One region of the Shewanella sp. SM23 genome, then DNA from elsewhere that is predicted to be linked to it. Evidence: predicted binding sites of a transcription regulator. Region 1 holds the regulator's gene; each other region holds the start of a gene.
What was found. The regulator sigma-54, encoded in region 1, starts transcription at its own class of promoters, with help from an activator protein. The targets are predictions, from matches to a motif close to GTTGGCACGNNNNTNGNNT.

Region 1 (5,164 bases):
ATTTACCAAGGCGTAGACAATAAGTTCGAGCCCTATGAAGCATTGCTCGCACTTTATGGTGTCACCCCAGAAGAAGTGGCTTATATCGGTGATGATATTGTCGATCTCCCCGTGATGAATGTCGTCGGTTTAGCGGTCAGTGTTGCTGACGGCCACCCCTATGTACGCCAACACGCCCATTTTGTGACTACGCTCAATGGTGGCCACGGTGCACTGCGTGAACTCACAGATCTGTTACTCCTAAGTCAAAATAAATTCACTTCGGCCCATGGAATGAGTATATGAGTCGTGTGACACTCGCGATTATCGCTTTTTTTGGAACCGCACTAGCGCTTTACTGGCAAGTGCAGAACAAACACAGCGGTGATTCCGATAACAGAGTAAAAGATCAAAATACCCCAGATTTCATCGTTGAAGATCTGCGCAGTGTTGAGTTCAATGAGCAAGGACTAGTGAATAGCCGTGTGACGGCGAAACACATGGAACATTATGATTCAACGAATCAAACTTTCTTTACTCAACCTGTTTATCTTGTTTATCCAGACCAAGGTAAAGCACAATGGCAGCTCAGGGCAGATCAGGGCAAGCTAAACAAGGAAACTGGCAAGGTTGTATTAGAAAATAATGTTATTATCGATGCCATTAGCCCAGAAGAACCGATTCAGACCTTGTCCACCAGTTATCTGGAACTCGATCTCAACACTATGATAATGACCTCTGACCGTACCATTTACGTCACAGGGAAAGATTTTAATATTCAAGGCCAAGGCCTTTATGCCGACCTCAACGCGCAAGAAGTGCAATTGACCAGTCAGGTAGTAGGAACATATGAAGCAAAATAACGTATTACTTGCCAGCCTAATGCTAATTATGAGCATGAGTGCTTTCGCGAAAGTCGGCGACTTAAAGCAAGAAGTCAAAATTAAAGCTGTGAGCCAAACTGCGGATATCAAAAACAACCAGATCATCTTCTTTGGTCCAGTGGAAGTTACCCAAGGCTCAATAAAAATCCAAGCAAATGAACTGCGTGCATTTTCCGCTGAAGGTGAAAATAGCAAAACTTTGGTCGCCACAGGCAACCCTGCTACGTATAGCCAAATATTAGACGATGGCCGTCCTGCATCGGCGAGCGCGAAAGAAATTCGTTACGATATGGCGAGCCGCACCTTAACACTGAAAGGTATGGCGTCATTAGATCAAGCAGGTAGCCAAGTTACAGGCAATTTAATCCGCTATAACATGATTCAACAGAAATTGATGGCCGAGAGTACTGGCAGTGGTGACGATCGCGTGATCACTATTATTCAGCCTGAAAACTATCAAGATGATGCTAAATCAGACGCTCCGGCGGATAAACCTGTAAAAAAGCAGGACTCTAAATGACCCAAATCACCTTAAGAGCACAAAATCTGGCGAAAAGTTACAAGAGTCGCCAAGTGGTTAAAGACGTCAGTCTGACGGTAAAAACCGGTCAAGTCGTTGGCCTACTCGGTCCAAACGGTGCAGGTAAAACCACGACATTTTACATGGTTGTCGGGCTAGTGAAGAGCGATAAGGGACATATCTTTATCGACGATGATGATTTAACCGCAGATCCTATGCATCTGCGTGCCCGCAAAGGCATAGGTTACTTACCGCAAGAAGCCAGTATCTTTCGTAAGCTAACTGTTCATGACAACATCATGGCCGTACTGCAAACTCGTAAAGAACTTAAAAACGAAGAACGAGAAGAAGAACTAGAACATCTGCTCGAAGAGTTTCATATCACCCACATCCGTGACAGCCAAGGCATGTCATTGTCGGGTGGCGAACGTCGCCGCGTCGAAATTGCGCGGGCTTTAGCCGCTAATCCTAAGTTCATTTTGCTCGATGAACCGTTTGCCGGCGTCGATCCTATTTCGGTTATCGACATCAAGAAGATTATCGAACAACTCAAAAGTCGCGGCCTTGGCGTACTGATCACAGACCATAATGTCCGCGAGACATTAGATGTATGTGAACATGCTTATATTGTGAGTCACGGAAACCTTATTGCCGAAGGAACTCCAGCAGAGATCTTAGACAATCAGCAAGTTAGGGCTGTGTACTTAGGTGAACAATTCAGGCTATAGTTAATCGAGCGAAGCCAATGGAGGCAATTTATACCGCCATTGGGCTTCACTCAAGATAATAATAAGCGACCTCATCCAACAATAATAACGTAGGGATCAGCGGTAACATGAAAGCGTCACTCCAGCTCAAACTGGGTCAACAGTTAACCATGACGCCACAATTACAACAGGCCATACGTCTGTTGCAACTGTCGTCATTAGAACTGCAGCAAGAGATCCAGCAAGCATTAGATTCTAATCCCCTTCTCGAGCTGGAAGAGGATCAATTCGACGCCACTAAAACCCCTGTAAACCAAACGCTATCCGATACGGATTTCAGTGAATCTAGCACTCTGCCACCAGAAAAAGACAGCTCCACCATAGACACGGCAGAGTCGCTAACCAAAGAATCCATGCCCGATGAGCTCCCCATGGACACCACATGGGATGAAGTGTTTACCGCCTCCCCAAACTCAGGCCCCGGCGGCAGTCGTGAAGACGATATGCCCTTCCAAGGCGAGACCAGTGAAGGTTTGTACGAACACTTAGAATGGCAAAAAAACCTCACGCCGTTTTCTGAAACCGATTTAGCCATTGCCACCGCCATTATTGATGCCATCGACGATCAAGGCTATCTCACCCAAAGTACTGACGAAATCCTCGAAGCCATGGGCAATTCGGAGGTCGAGCTTGACGAAGTCGAAGCCGTACTCAAGCGCATTCAGCATTTTGATCCCATAGGCGTTGCCGCCCGCGATTTAAGTGAATGCCTGCTAATCCAACTGTCGCATTTCGCCGCTGATACTCCCAACCTAGAAAACGCCCGTATGCTGATCAAAGATCATTTAGATCTGATCGCCGCCCGTGATTTTAGGTTATTGATGCGTAAGACTAAATTAAAAGAAGATGAATTAAGGGATGGTATAGCACTTATCCAAACTCTCAATCCTCGCCCAGGTTTGTTGATCACGCCCAATAATGACGAATACGTTATCCCAGATGTGTCTGTGTCGAAGAAAAATGGCCGCTGGGTCGTTGAGCTTAATCCTGACTGCATGCCAAAAATCAATGTAAATCAACATTATGCTTCTATGGCACGCAGTACCAAAAACCAAGCCGATAGCCAATTTATTCGCGGCCATCTGCAAGAGGCTAAATGGTTTATTAAGAGCTTAGAAAGCCGTAACGACACTTTGCTTAAAGTTGCTAATTGCATAGTGCAATATCAGCAAGGTTTCTTTGAGTACGGTGAAGAAGCCATGAAACCTATGGTGCTTAACGATATTGCCGAAGCGGTAGAAATGCATGAGTCCACCATCTCACGGGTCACAACTCAAAAATACATGCATACCCCTAAGGGACTTTTTGAACTAAAATACTTCTTCTCTAGCCACGTCGGTACTGACGATGGTGGTGAGTGCTCATCCACAGCAATCAGAGCCTTTATAAAGAAACTGGTGGCAGCGGAAAACCAGAAAAAACCATTAAGCGATAGTAAGATGGCTCAACTTCTGGCAGAACAAGGGATCAACGTAGCCCGCAGAACCATTGCGAAGTACCGAGAGGCTATGCTTATTCCACCTTCTAATCAGCGTAAAAGTTTATAACCTACAGTGGATATCGGAGGACGTTTCTATGCAAATAAACCTAAGTGGGCACCATATCGAAATTACCGAATCGTTACGTGCATATGTAGAAGAAAAGTTTTCAAAACTTGAACGCCATTTCGAACAGATCAATAATGTGCACGTTGTGCTCAATGTTGAGAAAATGCAACAGATTGCCGAAGCGAGAATAAACCTCATAGGTGGTGAAGTTTTTGCTACTTCAGAGCATGCTGACATGTATGCCGCTATAGACGCCCTGATTGACAAGCTTGACCGTCAGGTTATTAAACACAAAGAGAAGTTAACAAAACACTAATAATGGAACTTTGTACCATACTGCGGCCGGAGTGCACTACCTGCGCCACTCCGGGCAGCAAGAAAAAGGTACTGGAACTCATCAGCGACTTAGTCGCTGCCCAGTACCCGACCCTCTCATCTCAAGAGATATTCGAAAGCCTAGTGGCGCGCGAAAAGATGGGGAGCACAGGTATAGGTAACGGCATCGCCATTCCACATGGTCGACTAGCCGATATAGATCAGCCCATTGCCATACTAATTAAGTGTGAAGAGCCGATAGCATTTGATGCTATCGATAAGCAACCTGTTGATATTTTATTTGCACTACTGGTGCCTGCAGACCAATGTCAGCAGCACTTAAGTACCTTGTCTTGCATGGCCGAAAAGCTGAGCGACAAGCAAATATTAAAGCAATTACGCAAGACGCATGATGAAACGGAACTCTATCAGGTAATCACTGGATGAAACTGGTCATAGTGTCGGGCCGCTCAGGCTCAGGCAAATCTGTCGCCCTTAGGGTACTCGAAGATCTCGGCTATTATTGTGTCGATAACCTTCCCTTGCCATTGATTGGCAGTTTGCTTGAGCAACTCAAAGGCAGTAACGATCTCGTCGCCATCAGTGTCGACGTGCGTAACATGCCTGAGCAGGATAAGGTCTTAGTGAAACAACTCGCTAGCCTACCTCCAGATACTGAGTTAACGAGCTTCTTCCTTAACTCCAGCGATAAAATTCTGCTTAAGCGTTACAGCGAAACCCGCCGTTTACATCCTTTGTCGAAGAGCCGAGTCTCTTTGCAAGAAGCGATAAAGCTGGAGGGGAAACTGCTCGAGCCTATGTCAAAACTGGTCGATCACTACATAGATACGTCGAATCTGAATATCTATGATTTAAGCGACCAAGTCAGACAAATTCTCCTTGGTAGTGTCGATAAAGAACTCGTGATCAACTTCGAGTCCTTTGGCTTTAAGCACGGAATGCCCACCGAAGCCGACTTTATGTTCGATGTGCGCTTCCTGCCCAATCCCCACTGGGAGTTGGCGCTGCGGCCATTGACTGGCTTAGATGAACCCGTAGCTGAGTTCTTAAATCGTCAACCACTGGTTAATAAGTTCATCTGGCAAATCGAAAATTTACTGGAGACTTGGCTGCCGCATCTCGAGCGTAACA
Region 2 (5,164 bases), on a different contig from region 1:
GTGAGTCATAAATTGTCATTGATGTAACGTTATTGTAGGTTTTTGCATCTAAAGGATCGAATGCCGCGGGGTCGAGTGCACTTTCCTTAGCATTTAAGTTCATTTGTAAAGTAACATTCTCAGTCTTTACAGGGCTACCTGCAGTGTCTGGTATTTGTACCGGCTTAGCCGTCGTTAAACTCACTGATGTTGAGTTCCCATCTTTATCCACTGGGAAAGTTTGCAAATAATTACCAGCAGAATCAACCATGTAATTATTTTTATCGACCTTAAATGCTCCAGCACGGGTAAACGAGTGGTCTAATGTACCCAGTTCAGAGGCAGTAACAAAAAAGCCACCACCTTTAATCGCCATATCAAGGGAGTTATTCGTCAACTGTAAGCTACCTTGATGGAATTGCTGTGCCACTTGACTCGTAGCAACACCACCACCGACAGCAGTTTTAGCATTTGAAAAAATAGAATTAGCGTAAACATCCGCAAATTCAGCACGGGACTCTTTAAAGCCAATGGTGTTCGCATTAGCAATGTTATTCGCCGTAGTGTTTAAATCTTTCTGCGCGGCAGAAATGCCACTCAATGCAATGTTAAACGACATAATTCACCTCTACACTTGACTCAATTCATTTATGAGCAACTTACGCTCAATTCGGATACTGCAAAAATTCTTTTATGCAAACTTAGGTTTCAGACACAGCTAACACATCGGTTAACTTGATGCCCATACCGCCTCTCAAGTTAAGAATCGCGCCAGTACTGGCCGTACCGAGAGAAACGCTGGTCACATGAGCATAGGTCGAGACTGGCAATTCTTGGGATTTCCCATCCACTAAACCACTCGCCTTGATCGTATAGTTACCTGTGGTTACAGGGTTTCCATCTTTATCGAGGCCATCCCAGTTAACATCGACATTGCCCCCCTTACTGCCATCAACTTTAAAGGTGGTCACAACTTGGCCTTTCTCATCCTCAACACGTACAGTAACTTCAGGAATTTTAGCTGGCGTGCTAATCACACCTTTTATTGTTGGGCTTTCAGCTGAAATGTTACCTGTATCAGTTGGGATCAACACCTTGCGACCAACAAGTCCTGATGCCTGTAATGCTTGGCTTGATGTCATAACACCGTTTAAATTAACGATTTCCTTATTCAACTTAGTAATACCATCAACCGTCGAGAATGATGCCATCTGCGCAATCATTTGGTCGTTGTCGACGGGCTTAAAGGGATCTTGCATCGATAACTGTTGGCTTAATAACGAGAAAAAGTCATCTTGAGTTAACTGCTGGCTTTTTGCTTCCGGTACTATTGACTCTTTTGGCAAACGTATGCCATCAAGAAACGGATTACCCGTTGAGCTGGTTGATGAATTCGTCGTAACGGCATTTGGCTGACTCTTATTTTGAGCCGTCTGCGCCGACGCTTGGTTAATTTGATTAATGAGGCTCACAGCTTACCTCCTAAGTAACACATGTTATTTACCCATCCCAAGTGTTTGTTGCAGCATAGACTTAGCTGCTTCAGCGACTTGAACATTCATTTGATATGAGCGCGAAGCAGAAATCATATCTGCCATTTCTTCCATGACATTAACATTCGGTTTATAAATAAAGCCGTCCGCATCCGCCATTGGATGATCGGGCGAGTATTCTTTCAGTAGTGGTTTATCACTTTCTACAATGCCTTTTACAGCTACACCTTGAGAGGCTTGTTGCTGACTTTGGGCCTTAGCCATTTCGGCTTCAAAAATGGGATGACGAGAACGATAGGTCTTATCTACACTACTCGAGACGGAATCCGCGTTGGCTATGTTGCTCGCGGTGGTGTTTAGCCTGACCGATTGAGCAGACATTCCCGAGCCAGCAACATCAAATATGCTAAATAAACTCATGATTAATCCCCTCTCAACGCTTTCTTCATGCCACTAAACTTACTGTCTAAAAAACCTAGCGACATTTGATATTCAAGTGCATTTTGCATGAATGCCGATTGTTCCTGTTGGATATCAACAGTATTACCATCACCGGTATCGGGTTGATTTGGCACACGGAACTTAACAAATTGCCCAGTCAACTCCGCAAGCCCAAAATGCTTATCTGGCTCTTGCATTTCAAGACTATTTCGCTGCTGCTGTTGGCCTCGAGCGGCCTGCATTGCCGCAGAAAAATCAACATCGCGGGCTTTGTAATGTGGCGTATCTGCGTTAGCGATATTGCTTGAAATGACTTCAGCCCGCTGCGCTCTAATACCGAGAGTGTATTGATGCACACCCAGTGCATTATCAAAATTGATCGCCATAAAATTGCCTCCTCGTGTTCTCACGAAAATAAAGCAATTCATGTGCCAACATCAGGAAAATTTTGAGAATAACAACAAGGATGAGCAAGTGATGGGTAAAAAATTACCGACAATTGTCGGTAATTTTCTTTAGAGCGGCTGAGTTAAGTCTTTTTCTGGTAATAAATGCCAGGGTTACAACGAACCATATCAAACTCGTCCGTTAAACCAGCGATAGATTCTGATGCACCGAGAAATAAAATCCCTTTGGGATTGAGAGCGGCAGCGAATTGCCGCAAAATTTTTGCCTTTGCCTCTGGTGCAAAATAAATCAGCACATTGCGGCAAAAGATAATGTCGAACTTGCCAAGCAGACTATAACTCTCGAGTAAATTATGCGCTCTAAAGTTCACCAACCGCTTCACATTGTCCTTTAACTTCATATTGCCTGAAGGTAATGCATCAAAAAACTGACGCTTACGTTCTTCAGATAAACCACGCGCTAATGCCAAACTATCGTACTCGGCATTTTTGCAACGTTCCAACATGGAAGGAGATAAATCCGTTGCTTGAATAGAAGCACTACCAGCCAAGGCACCAGGCTTCTTCTGTTGATACTCAAGAATAGTCATAGCCAATGAGTATGGCTCTTGGCCTGACGAGCAAGCCGCAGACCAAATTTTAAGCGGACGCCCCAGACGACTGTATTCAGGTAGTAGGACATTATTCAACAACTCAAATGGATAACGATCACGGAACCAAAGGGTTTCATTGGTCGTCATAGCATCGATCACTTCAGCTCTGAGCGCACGCTCAGTAGGCTTCATCGAATGCTTAACCACATCAGATAAGGATGGCAGGTTATATTTGCCCATCAAAGGAGCAAGACGACTGCGCACAAGATATTGCTTATTTTCACCCAGTACGATGCCGCTGTGTTGCTCTAAGAACAACCTAAATTGATTATATTCAGCCTCAGCGAGTGATTTATTTGGCACATTCACATCCTAAATCCTATAGCAAGCACCAAAATCAGTGCGAAACCATCATGTTATAAAGTCGAGATTATAGCGTAAAGCGTATCTAGGTACTAACCTACAGCAATTACAAACTTAAATGCTTATTCACAGCAGCGGCCAGTTCGTCAGGATTAAACTTAGCGATAAAGTCATTAGCCCCCACTTTTTGAACCATTGCCTGATTGAATACACCACTTAACGAAGTATGCAGTACCACTTTAATATGCTTAAGCTTAGGATCATCTCGGATTTCAGCAGTCAGGGTGTAGCCATCCATTTCAGGCATCTCAATATCAGAGATGATGAGGGGGATCTCATCGGCCACATTATCCATCTCTTTGGCGATCTCTTTAAGCTTGTCTAATGCTTCACGACCATCTTTTGCGGTATCAATTTGTAAATTCAATGACTCGAGTGAACGAATAATTTGTTTACGCGCCACGGCAGAATCATCAATAACCATAATATGGTAATGCTGAGTTCTGTCGAGGGTCAGTTTTTCATTGGCTTCTTCACTGATAGCCGTTTTAACCGGTGAAATCTCATCTAAGATTTTTTCCACATCGAGAATTTCAACTAATTCACCTTCAATTTCAGTCACAGCTGTCAGATAAGAATAACGGCCAGCACCTTGCGGCGGAGGCATAATCGCTTCCCAATTCATGTTGATTATCCGCTCAACAGAACTGACCAAGAAGCCTTGAACACTGCGGTTATATTCAGAAATAATGATGAAACAGTTTTCAGTGCTTGCTAAAGGTTTTCCCCCTGTTGCCGCACTCAAATCAATCACTGAAATGGTTGTTCCACGAATATGAGCAACACCCTTCACATAAGGATTAAGTTTAGGCAAAGTGGTCAGTGGTGGACACTGCAGTACTTCTTTCACCTTAAACACGTTAATCCCAAACCGTTGACGACCGTTTAATTTAAAAAGCAGCAATTCTAAACGGTTTTGTCCAACGAGCTGGGTTCGTTTGTTGACTGAATCAAGAATACTCGACATAACTCTGCCTTGTTGTTCTGTTTATGTTCGGCCCTATAACTCAGTTGAGTATAGGCATATTAATTGCTTACGTCTTATCTATCGATAAACATAGTCGAAACTGAGTCAATCTTCTGACAGTGATGCAAATTATTATTACAGTGGTCAGCTTCGAACTTAATAAAAGTATAGGTGCATTCTGGCGTTACAAGCTAGTCTCTTCATTATGAAAGTAAATTTAGTCTGTTTTTTTAGTCTTTTCACCCTCTTCATGCCCGCTTTTGCGAGTGCAGAGCCTATTGTCCCCACCGTATCGGCAATCTCAGAATTAGCTAAAGCGCTTATTTCAGAAAAAATATCCGTTCCAGAAAATGCCAAAGTAAATATTTCGCCACAGATGGTTGACGCAAGAATGCTGCCGTCACAATGTTCGTCTCCAATGAAAGTTGAACTGGCTAGCGATAGGGAAATTAGCCGTAATAACACCTTAAAAGTCAGCTGCGATACACAAGACTTAGCTTACCCTTGGCAAATCTATATCTCGGTTCGGGTGGATATCTTATTCCCCGTTGTTGTCTCAACCGAAATCTTAGCACCAGGCGAACTCATCTCTCCTAGTCAAGTAGAAGTCCGTTACATTGAACAAAATAGCTTGAGAGGTGCCGAATTCGATGACCCGAGTAAATTGGCTGGCGTGCGAGTAAAACGACGAGTAGCAAAAGATAATCCCATATTAAGCAACAACTTATGCTTCGTTTGTAAAAATGATTCGGTATCTATCTACGTTCGTTCTGGCTCATTCGAGCTCAAAACAGTAGGCGAAGCCCTACAAGATGGCAATAAAGGTGATCGGATCAGAGTCAAAAATAGCAGTTCAAACAA
Region 3 (5,164 bases), on a different contig from region 1:
GATGCCGCCATTGCTGGTGTGACTAATTTACGTGTGTATCATCACGATGCCATGGAAGTATTAGAACATGCGATTGCTGACGGTTCATTAGCCCGAGTGCAATTGTTCTTCCCAGATCCTTGGCATAAAAAACGTCACCATAAACGCCGCATCGTACAAGCTGAATTTGCCGAACTGATTCGTCGCAAGCTAAAAATTGGCGGTGTGTTCCATATGGCCACTGACTGGGAAGAGTACAGCGAGCATATGTTAGAGGTGATGCAAGCCGCTCCGGGTTATCAAAACCAGTCGGCCGACGGCAGTGTGGTGCCGCGTCCTGATCATCGTCCATTGACAAAGTTTGAAGCCCGCGGCCATAGACTGGGTCACGGTGTATGGGATCTGATGTTTGAGCGTATCGCTTAATCACGAACTCAATTTTAGCTAATTTTAAACACAAAAGGGAAAATCACTATGGCAACTAATCGTAGCCGTCGTTTACGTAAGAAAATGCGCGTTGATGAATTCCAAGAGTTAGGTTTCGATATGGCTTGGACTTTTGATGCATCAGTATCTGAAGCCGATATCGATGCAACTGTAGATAAATTCATCGATGAAGTGATCGAAACCCGTAAATTAGGTTTCCATGGCGGCGGCCACATCGAATGGGAAGGCATTATAGCCACCCAAACGATTGGTAAATGTACCGAAGAAGATATTGCTGCAGTTAAGGCATTCTGGGCGACCCAAAAAGTATCTCAGGTTGAAGTTAGCGAACTGTACGACATTTGGTGGGGTTAATGCCCGAGTTGGCATTACTTGAGGAAGTGGTCGAGAAAGTTCGACCCTTGCTCGGCCAAGGAAAGGTTGCAAATTATATCCCCGCACTGGCCAGCGTTGATGCTGGCAAATTAGGTATTGCCGTCACGACTGTTGACGGTGAAACTTTAGGTGCGGGCGATTACCTTGAGCCGTTTTCGATTCAAAGTATCTCCAAAGTTTTCAGCTTAACCTTAGCGTTAACTTTATATGAAGAAGCCGAAATCTGGAGCCGTGTTGGCAAAGAACCTTCGGGCCATTCATTCAACTCTTTAGTACAAGTCGAGTTAGAACGTGGCAAGCCACGCAACCCATTTATCAATGCTGGCGCGTTAGTGATTGCTGACTTATTGCAGAGTCGTTTAGGTGCACCTAAACACAGAATGCTTGAGTTAGTCAGGCAACTAAGCCAAAACGATAAAGTGTGTTTCGATAAACAAGTAGCAGATTCAGAATATCAGCATAGTGCGCGCAATGCGGCTATCGCTTATTTGATGAAGTCCTTTGGTAATTTTCAAGGCGATGTTGATACTGTGCTGCGCACCTATTTTCATTATTGCGCCTTGAAGATGAATTGTGCTGACTTGTCTAAGGCCATGTTGTATTTGGCTAATCGCGGCAAAAGTATCACAGGGTCTGAGCTTATCTCTCAAGTGCAAACTCGACAACTTAACGCTCTGTTGGCAACCTCGGGCTTATACGATGGTGCGGGTGAGTTTGCTTATCGTGTTGGTATGCCAGGTAAAAGTGGCGTCGGCGGAGGTATTATTGCCGTGATCCCTGGAGAACTGTCGATTTGTGTATGGTCGCCAGAACTCGATAATAATGGCAACTCACTTGCGGGCACAGCCATGCTTGAGCATCTAAGTCAGCGTCTCGGTCGTTCTATTTTCTAGTCTTATCTCTCGTTTTTTATTAGCACTATCAGACTAAATGTTAGCGAATTTCGCTAATGGCCTTTTAGTGCTTAATTTCAAAATCCAACATAATCATATTGTTATAAAGTTGGCACGTCTCCTGCTATAAGCTATTCAGTAGTTTAGGTTTATCGAATTATTCAGATTAAAGGACGAACAAAAATGAAATTAAATAAGTTATTAACTGGATTTGCATTATCTGGCGTGATTTTAGGAACATCTAGCGTACAGCTGGCGCAAGCACAAACAGAGCCAAAAATAGATGAACGCTGTGAAGTCGCCTTAAATTATGATGTTATGGTTGAGCCTAAAAAATTAGTCATGAGCGAGAAGGGCACAGAAAAGTATCGCATCGAAGTTGACAAGTTATTTGTGGAAGGTAAGCAAGTTAACTTAACCGACAAGCAGAAAAAATTGGTTACTCAATATGCCGATGAAGTTTCGACTCAAGTGCCAGAAGTGATTGAACTGGTGAATGAGGCAGTATCTCTTGCTTCCAAAGCGGTTGGTATGGCCTTAACACCTTTAATGGGTGATGCCGCTGGTGCAAAATTTGATGAAATGATGGCTGGCGTTCAAAAACGGGTTGATTCAGTGGCTTATAAGAATGGTGATAGCTTCTATTTAGGGGCGACTGAAGACTCGATGCAAAGTACATTTAACGATGAATTCGAGCAGGAAATGGAACAAATTGTCCAGAATTCAATTGGCGCAATTATGATGAACTTAGGTGGCCAAATCATGTCTGGTGGCGGTGAGAATTTTGAAGCCAAGATGGATGCCTTCTCCAAAAAAATGGACAATTTAGGCCAAGATATTGAGCAACAAGTTGAGAGCCAATCTAAGGGATTAGAAGCTAAGGCTGACCGTTTGTGCGACCGATTTGAAAATCTGTTAGTGCTTGAAAATCAATTGCGCCAAGAAGTGCCTGAACTAGCACCTTATGTGTTGACACAAAACTCAACCAAGGAACCGCGTGAATAGTTCTTGTAAATATCTCTTGCGAATCGCCCTTAGTTTTAACTGCAATAACTTCTATCTCCTTGTGCATGAGTCAAACTTGAATGCTACGCCCCTAGTCAATTTATCGACTAGGGGCTTTTTTATTGGCTACGGTTTAATCGTGGCGACAACCCTTATGGCTAAGTTGATGTGGCTTATAGGCTAGGCTTGCAGCGATTTAGTTCGGAATGTTACAGTCTAGAGACGAATATTTGGTATACTCTTAAAATATAATTAAAAGCTGGCATATCAGTCAGATATAACCCCCTACTTTAGTGGACTTTTTCGGTCTAAATCTCTGCGTTATATCATTTTAATGCGAGATATCAATGCTATGGTTATTTTTAAGCGATGATTACGCTAACCATAGCTGCTCACCGAAAGTTAATATCATTGTCGTAAACAGCTTAAGGCGACTTCCATGTTAGAACTGTTAGAACCTATTGCGATTTTTACTCATGTGGCCAGAGCAGGTAGTTTTAGTGCCGCCGCAAGAAGGCTTGGGATCTCTAAGTCTAAGGTCAGTACACAAGTCGCCGATCTTGAACATAGACTTGGTGTTCAATTAATTCAACGTACCACCCGCAGCTTAAGTCTGACTGAAGCAGGGCATTTGCTGTATCTGCAAGGTGAAGAACTGCTGCGTGACGCTGAACAAGCGATAGCCAGCGTGCATAACTTAAATGATGCGACCCGCGGCGTGCTTAAGGTGGGAATTTCCCAATCCTTTGGGGTGATGCATATCATTCCTGCGTTGCCATCTTTTATGGCAAAACACCCTGAGCTTGAGCTACAAGTGAGCTTACTGGACCATAAAGTGGATGTCGTGAGCGAAGGCTTAGACTTACTGTTAACTATGTCTGAGCAATTACCGCTTGGCATGGTTGCTAGACCTCTGATGAAGTGCCAATTCCTGTTAGTTGCTTCGCCTGGCTATATTGCTCAACATGGCGAGCCAACTCGACCTGAGCAGTTAGTTGACCACAATTGTTTGGTCTATCAAGGCGAGTGGCATGAGCACAGCATGTGGCAATTTAAGAAGGGTGATGACTACTGTGAAATTGGCGTATCGGGTAATTTCAGGGTGGATAATGCGCCTGCATTAAAATCTGCTGCAATCAGTGGTCTTGGCGTTGTGTATCTTGCGAGTTATTTGATGGAAGATGAAATTGCCAAAGGGACATTAGTGCCTTTACTGAAGGATTGGCAATTGACCCACCATCTGCCATTGCAGGCGGTTTATCCCCGTCGTAAGCACTTAGCACCTAAGGTCAGTTCTTTTATCGAATTCATCAAAGATCACATAGGAACGCCACCGTATTGGGATGCTCCCTATGTCGAATTATTCAGTAAACGTCAGTAAAATAGGAAACATTGTTCTCAAAAGCAGTCTTATGTGGTTTTAAATTGAGCGCGCACTTTTATGGTCGTTTAAAATCAATACTTTAGATTGAGTTGATGAGTACATTTGTTGATGGTTTTTTAGGGGTTCCTAAAGCACTTTTTTATAACATCCTTGAACTCTGTTCTTAATTGAATACAATGGTGGCAGTTGATTCGGAATGACCTGAGTCCTATACGTTTATTGGAAATGACCCCTTTCAATTTTTGTATACAGGTCGGCGTTAATGCAGTTTTGGATCACAGCCAACAGAAGTTTGAGAACTAAAACAATGTTGGCTCTTTAAACCATCATCCTAGTTTTTGGTTTACCTCAGCCTTATCGCTGAGGTAATTTTTTTATTGATGGTTTGCAGCCTTGAGCACAAGTTTTGTCTCCCTGTACCCTAAAGTCGCAACTGTGTGTTAAATGATGTGAAGGCGAGTGCTAAAGCATATATTAATGCAACAAATATAGTGACCCACAGTGAGAAGGGTTCTGTTATCTAACGGGATAATGGTACCAATAAAAAAGCCACTTTCGAGTGGCTTTTTTATTGGCTGCAGCTTAAGACTTTCACTTATGTCGCTTTAGTCGTGAAGCAAGTTAACAGTGCTTCACGGCTCAGCATTAAGGCATTAAAACATTAGGGTATTAGGCCTTCTTCTTACTGGCTATCCAGAGATCGACTTGTTGCTCTAACACATCCAGTGGTAATGCGCCGTTAGCAAGTACTAGCGTATGGAAGTCGCGGATATCAAATTGACTGCCAAGCTGTTGCTCTGCTTTATGTCTTAGCTCTAGTAGTTTAATCATACCTACTTTATAAGCTGTCGCTTGCGATGGCATGACGATATGGCGTTCAACCATTTTCACCGCATCCGATTTAGCATTTGGCGTATTATCCACGTAATAGGTTATGCCTTGCTCGCGGGTCCACTTTTTAGCGTGGATACCAGTATCAACGACTAAGCGACAGGCACGCCATAGCTCCATTGCTAGGCGACCAAAGTCAGAATATGGATCGGCGTAGAGTCCCATTTCTTTCGGGAAAGATTCGCTATAT
Region 4 (5,164 bases), on a different contig from region 1:
ACACTGCAACGACTGCGCAAGTTCGTTCAGGCGCAACGAAAACGAGCAGCGATCAATCTGCTCAAGTTGCTACAAAATCGACAACACCACAGAGAAGCGACTCAGTGGTCATTACGGCCCAGGCACAACAACTTCAAGGAGCTCAGACTAAAATGGCTAGCCTTCCTGAAGTTGATCAAAAGAAAGTAGCAGAAATCAAACAAGCTATTGCCGAAGGTCGCTATAAAATTGACCCTGAAAAGTTGGCTGCCAATATTGCAAGTTTTGAAGCCGAACTTAATGACTTAAATAAAGAGTAACTATGACTGAAATAGCTAAACTGGTAGATCTACAACACGCCCATTTGGCTGTTCTTAAGCAAATCATACTCAAGGAAAAAGGCGCTTTGGTTGACCAAAACGCCGATTTACTGCTTTCCCTTGCTAACGAAAAATCGCAATGTCTGAAAGAACTAAAGAATAATGATGATATTCTGGCAAAACACAGTGATAAATCGCTACTCACTCAGCAAGTCGAACTCGTGCATAAAATGGCTGAGATCAAAGACGCATTGACTGAATGCAAAGAATTAAACGAACAAAATGCCAGTTTAATTGAGATGAATTTAGCGAGTTTAAATCGCTTTGCTCAAGCTTTACAAGCCAGCAGAAACGCCTCCAGCCTCACCTATAACGATAAAGGCAAGACCTCGACTATCTCAAGTTTAGGCAATGATTTAAAGGCCTAACAAGCGCATCACTCCCACTTAGCATTCCCTTTTCTAAGCTCTGATTAGATATTAATGTCTTGTACAAAAAGAAAAGCCGCGTAAATACGCGGCTCAATACATGCTGTTGAACATACTCTCAAAAACGCTAGAAATACGTCACTTCCTTCACTCGTTGTGGACGGCTCTGTTGTTGATAAAGCGCCCAAACCTGTGAAAAATCAAGTTCTAACTCAGTGACATAATGCTCGCCTGCGGGATAACTCTTAACGACTCGTGCGCCGCGGATCACGCCAGAAACTGACGCTTTGACATTATCGTCCGTCAACATCCAATCACTGACACTGCTGTTTGCCGTTATTTTCTGCCCATAAACTTGTTCCGCTAATTCACGATAAGCCACAATTTTTGATGCCTGCATAGCCATCAACACTCTTTGTGATTGCTCTTTAGCCGGTTGAGTCGCTAACGGCGCATATCCTATAGCCGTTAACTTAGGAAAACTCGGTGGCGGCACATCTTCCCATTGCACATATCTATCTTTAGCAGCGCAGCCAGTTAGCATTAGCCCCGTGATAAGTAATAAAAGGTAGTGTTTCATTTTCCATCTCCTAAGACACGCACTTCATTCATGCCTGGACTCGCCTGACGATATAAGATGCCATTTTGTGACACAATTTGCTCCGAAGGCTGCATGTAGTTTGCCAACTCTTTTTGAGTCACAAAAGTTTGAGATGCCGATACCACGCGATTGTTACTAATGTTCACAATCCGAGTATTGATCGCCATACCATTGGTTACTACGCTCATAGTCGAAACGACAAGATGCTCAACAGGAAGATCTTTCGACAATTTTTGCCAATCTCGCGTCAAAATAAAATCCCCGTCAGATGTGACTCTCAAGCCATCAGCTAAGTTTAAATCCACCACATTAAACTGAAAGCTATGGAGCGACGTCATTAATCCTTGCTGTAACTGTTGCGCTAACGCATTAGTGCCATTCAAATCACCCACTAATACTGGTGTTGCAACTACGATAGGTTGATCAGAACGCAAAGCATCATTTTGCTTAACAAGCTCAGTCACTATTCGCTGTGCTAAATGGTTAATCACTGCCGTTGGCGGCAACCCATTGCCATCCACTAAACTCGGTTTGGGCGGCGTAACCGGTTTAGCTACACATCCACCTAACATTATCAATGTTAAGGGAATAATCACACGCTTTAGCATTGGATTTACCTCATCTATGGGTGCATTGGCAGTCAAGTGACTCACTTTCTAAGCTTCAAATTTTTAATGAGTAACAAAAACCAGCAATCTTTGGACCAATATTAACCTCAGTCCGACAATATTCTTCTATTACGCAGTATATCGACTGTAACAATGGAAACTTTATCAAAAGTTCTCATACTCAGGCACGAAATTTGCTTTATTGACATATTAGATTAAGAGTCAGAAAACTGGCTCGATTGGTAATATCGCCATTAGCTTAGCGATAAGGATTGAATTGATGCACATACCAGGTTCAGCTTCGCTCATCATTTTGAGCCTTTTACTACTTTCTTTGCCCACCAGAGCCGAATGGATAGAAGCCAGCGGAGAAGCAACTATTATCAATGGTAATACAGCTCAAGCAAGGGAAGAAGCAATTAATCAAGCAGTTAGCTATGCGACATTAAGCACAGGTATTCAAATCTCCAGTGAGCAACAAACCTCTAATGGTAACCTCACACAAAATAACTTTGCGATAAATCGCAACGCCCAAGCCATAAACATTCAACTCGTTAGTGAACAAATTCAGGGAAATAAAATATATGTATCCCTACGCCTCGATCTAAATGATGATCCAACACAACAGTGTCCTAATGGCCAATTAAAGGCCGCTATTTTAATACCTCAAACACAAATAAAAGATCGTTCTCAGCTTAGATATGGACAACTTTCAGGCTTTGAAGAGGTCATTTCAGAGGCGTTAGGGAACACTATAGAAGATTACTCTTCAACTGGCTTTAGTCACATCCATGCTAACGAGCGACTCGATATTGAACAAGACCTAGTGGATATTCGCGGTTATCGACTCCCAAGCTGGCTCAGTGAAATTACCGACAGCCAATATATTCTTCAACCGCAGATCATTGATATATCGATAGAGCCTGTACAACCCACCTTCTTAGGATTTTGGGATGAAGCTCCGCTAAGGCAATTTCAATTCAAACTCAGCCTCTATCATGGGATCAGTGGCGAAGAGGTCTGGAGCAAAAGCTACAGCACATCAGCCCCATGGGAATTTGAAGAACAGGCTATCATTGCTCCCAACAGTAATAGATTCTGGCGTTCCTCCTATGGAAAAAGTATTACTCAATTAATATTGCAAGCTACCCGAGATTTAGACAGCACACTTAATTGCAGGCCATTACTTGGCCAAGTCGTTAGCCGACAAGCAGACAGGATTATATTAAATCTAGGCCGTAAACATGGCATTCGTGTCGGTGATAAATTCCAAGTAGTATTACAACAAAACTTACCCGATAGACTCAATGAAATGCGCGCCGTCGCGACCAAAAGTCGTGCAACGGTAAAAATTGAGCAAGTAAGCGAAGAAAGCGCCACCGCAGTACTTGTAGACCAAAATGCCGCCTACAATGTACAGATAAACGACATAGCGCTTAAGATTTAAGCAACTAAATCATAAGCCTTTTAATCAAAGATAAAACCAGTATAATCACTGTCGTCTCTTCATAGCTCAACAGGATAGAGCAGCCGCCTCCTAAGCGGCCGATCGGGGTTCGAGTCCCTGTGGAGAGACCATAAGTCACTTTTTATATATAAAATTCAGTAATTTACGAAAAGCAAAAAATCCTGTGCCGCCTATGTGCCGCCATAGGAATGACGTTTTTTAGAATTTTTTTTCGTAACATTTTCAAAAATCCCCGTTTTGCCCTGTTCATCTCAGTTATAGACTTTTCGCTTCATTTCTAATAGTTTTCTTATAGCCATAAAACTAGAAAATGGACATTTAACGAATGGAATCTTTCGACCTCAAACACCATGAAAAAAAAGATAACTGTGAAAAGGTCAAGAAAAATGAAACCTCAGGCATCCTCTACCAAGAACAAAATCCAAACCTAGATTTACTTGGTAAATTTGTAGTTTCAATCGCCAACTATGATTGGCTGGAGGAATTGTATAAACGCTACATTTCCGACGGCCCTGAACCTAGCATAGACACCTACTCGGAAAAATTAATTGATGTTCTATCTGGTGTTGAAAACATTCTCATCGAAATAGAACAAATTAATGAGTACATTGCATCACAATATTTCTCAACTCTTGAAGAAGCACCTATCGTCAAACTAGAGCATGATCAAAGTAAAATATTACATTTCGAATCGGCCGAAACATTGGCTGAAGCATTTAGTAATTTTGAAAACATTAGTGACTTTGTTGAAGTCTTTTCAATGATTCCAACTGATGCAGCCGATCTCCTTCAAGCAGCACTTTCGTGTGAAATGGCAGGCCATCTAAAATCAGCAAAAATCTTAAAAAGAGAATTTACTCATCGAATGTTCCACAAAGGCAATGAACTTTACCTATTGATAATGATGAGTCTAACTGAAGCAATTGGCCGTAAAAACATGGTCAAACAAGCAGGGAAAAATGGGAACGATTCTAAACATAAAATTAATAGATTAGTTAAGCAGCAAGCGATTGAACTCTACTTACAAGGGAGTTATCACAACCCCCGCCACGCAGCAAAAGTGTTACTCCCCTCAGTAACAAAAATTGCGTCAAATCTCGGCTCAAATCTAGAGTGGAAAAATAACGGTTTTGAACGTCTTTATGGCTGGCTACGAGCAGCTAACACAACACAAAGCATGTAGTTCTCGCTGCGAGAGATTATGTTTTCGCTGCGAGCAATATAGTTCTCGCAGCTAGCACCGCATACACCCTAACCCCTCACGATTATCTTAACTCCTGACAAATCTACTTTAATCAGGAGTTACCATGAACGATCTATTACTCAGCCCGACCGAGGTCGCCGAATTTCTCGGCGTCACCATCGGCACCCTATCCGTTTGGCGTTGCACTGGCCGCTATCCTTTACGCTTCGTTAAAATTGGCCGCAGCGTTAAGTACCGCCAAAGTGATGTTGAATCCTTCATTAACGGGAGGGTTTATGATCACACTCTATAAATTTGCCCTAGCTATTTGCATCATCATTCAATTAGCGGTGATCGACCATAACCTTCAAGTAAATTTGAAGTCCATTAGGTTACATAACGAGTCTAAGTACCCGTTAACGGGTACACAGGCCAAAACCGAGGAACCGAACCCGTTAACGAACACCGAACCCGTTAACGGGGACAACCAAGACGTCCCGCAATTAAAGCCTAGTGAACCATTACATAACGGGGAGGCTAAATCATGATGACCTCCCCTACTTTATGCATGCCCAAG

Region 2: a site for sigma-54 is predicted at 2,331-2,349, ahead of flgB (flagellar basal body rod protein FlgB). Genes of this name have one in related genera too.
Region 3: a site for sigma-54 is predicted at 1,803-1,821, ahead of L5L98_RS16300 (YggN family protein). Genes of this name have one in related genera too.
Region 4: a site for sigma-54 is predicted at 2,118-2,136, ahead of L5L98_RS06325 (flagellar assembly protein FlgT). Genes of this name have one in related genera too.

Annotation. Positions count from the first base shown of each region.
Region 1 is NZ_JAKKRM010000019.1:79,648-84,811, forward strand. Features, by position in the region: gene kdsC (3-deoxy-manno-octulosonate-8-phosphatase KdsC) at 1-285, shown strand, start outside; gene lptC (LPS export ABC transporter periplasmic protein LptC) at 282-842, shown strand; gene lptA (lipopolysaccharide transport periplasmic protein LptA) at 829-1,383, shown strand; gene lptB (LPS export ABC transporter ATP-binding protein) at 1,380-2,111, shown strand; gene L5L98_RS18900 (RNA polymerase factor sigma-54) at 2,219-3,697, shown strand; gene hpf (ribosome hibernation promoting factor) at 3,726-4,013, shown strand; gene ptsN (PTS IIA-like nitrogen regulatory protein PtsN) at 4,016-4,459, shown strand; gene rapZ (RNase adapter RapZ) at 4,456-5,164, shown strand, end outside.
Region 2 is NZ_JAKKRM010000003.1:342,385-347,548, forward strand. Features, by position in the region: gene flgE (flagellar hook protein FlgE) at 1-598, opposite strand, end outside; gene flgD (flagellar hook assembly protein FlgD) at 681-1,451, opposite strand; gene flgC (flagellar basal body rod protein FlgC) at 1,476-1,892, opposite strand; gene flgB (flagellar basal body rod protein FlgB) at 1,895-2,299, opposite strand; gene L5L98_RS06290 (CheR family methyltransferase) at 2,443-3,282, opposite strand; gene L5L98_RS06295 (chemotaxis protein CheV) at 3,383-4,303, opposite strand; gene flgA (flagellar basal body P-ring formation chaperone FlgA) at 4,509-5,164, shown strand, end outside.
Region 3 is NZ_JAKKRM010000014.1:85,706-90,869, reverse strand. Features, by position in the region: gene trmB (tRNA (guanosine(46)-N7)-methyltransferase TrmB) at 1-405, shown strand, start outside; gene L5L98_RS16310 (YggL family protein) at 454-780, shown strand; gene glsB (glutaminase B) at 780-1,694, shown strand; gene L5L98_RS16300 (YggN family protein) at 1,878-2,699, shown strand; gene L5L98_RS16295 (LysR family transcriptional regulator) at 3,139-4,080, shown strand; gene L5L98_RS16290 (DUF885 domain-containing protein) at 4,753-5,164, opposite strand, start outside.
Region 4 is NZ_JAKKRM010000003.1:347,701-352,864, forward strand. Features, by position in the region: gene flgM (flagellar biosynthesis anti-sigma factor FlgM) at 1-299, shown strand, start outside; gene L5L98_RS06310 (flagella synthesis protein FlgN) at 302-727, shown strand; gene L5L98_RS06315 (LPP20 family lipoprotein) at 855-1,307, opposite strand; gene L5L98_RS06320 (FlgO family outer membrane protein) at 1,304-1,936, opposite strand; gene L5L98_RS06325 (flagellar assembly protein FlgT) at 2,217-3,383, shown strand; tRNA gene L5L98_RS06330 (tRNA-Arg) at 3,439-3,514, shown strand; gene L5L98_RS06335 (hypothetical protein) at 3,730-4,587, shown strand; gene L5L98_RS06340 (helix-turn-helix transcriptional regulator) at 4,712-4,900, shown strand; gene L5L98_RS06345 (hypothetical protein) at 5,132-5,164, shown strand, end outside.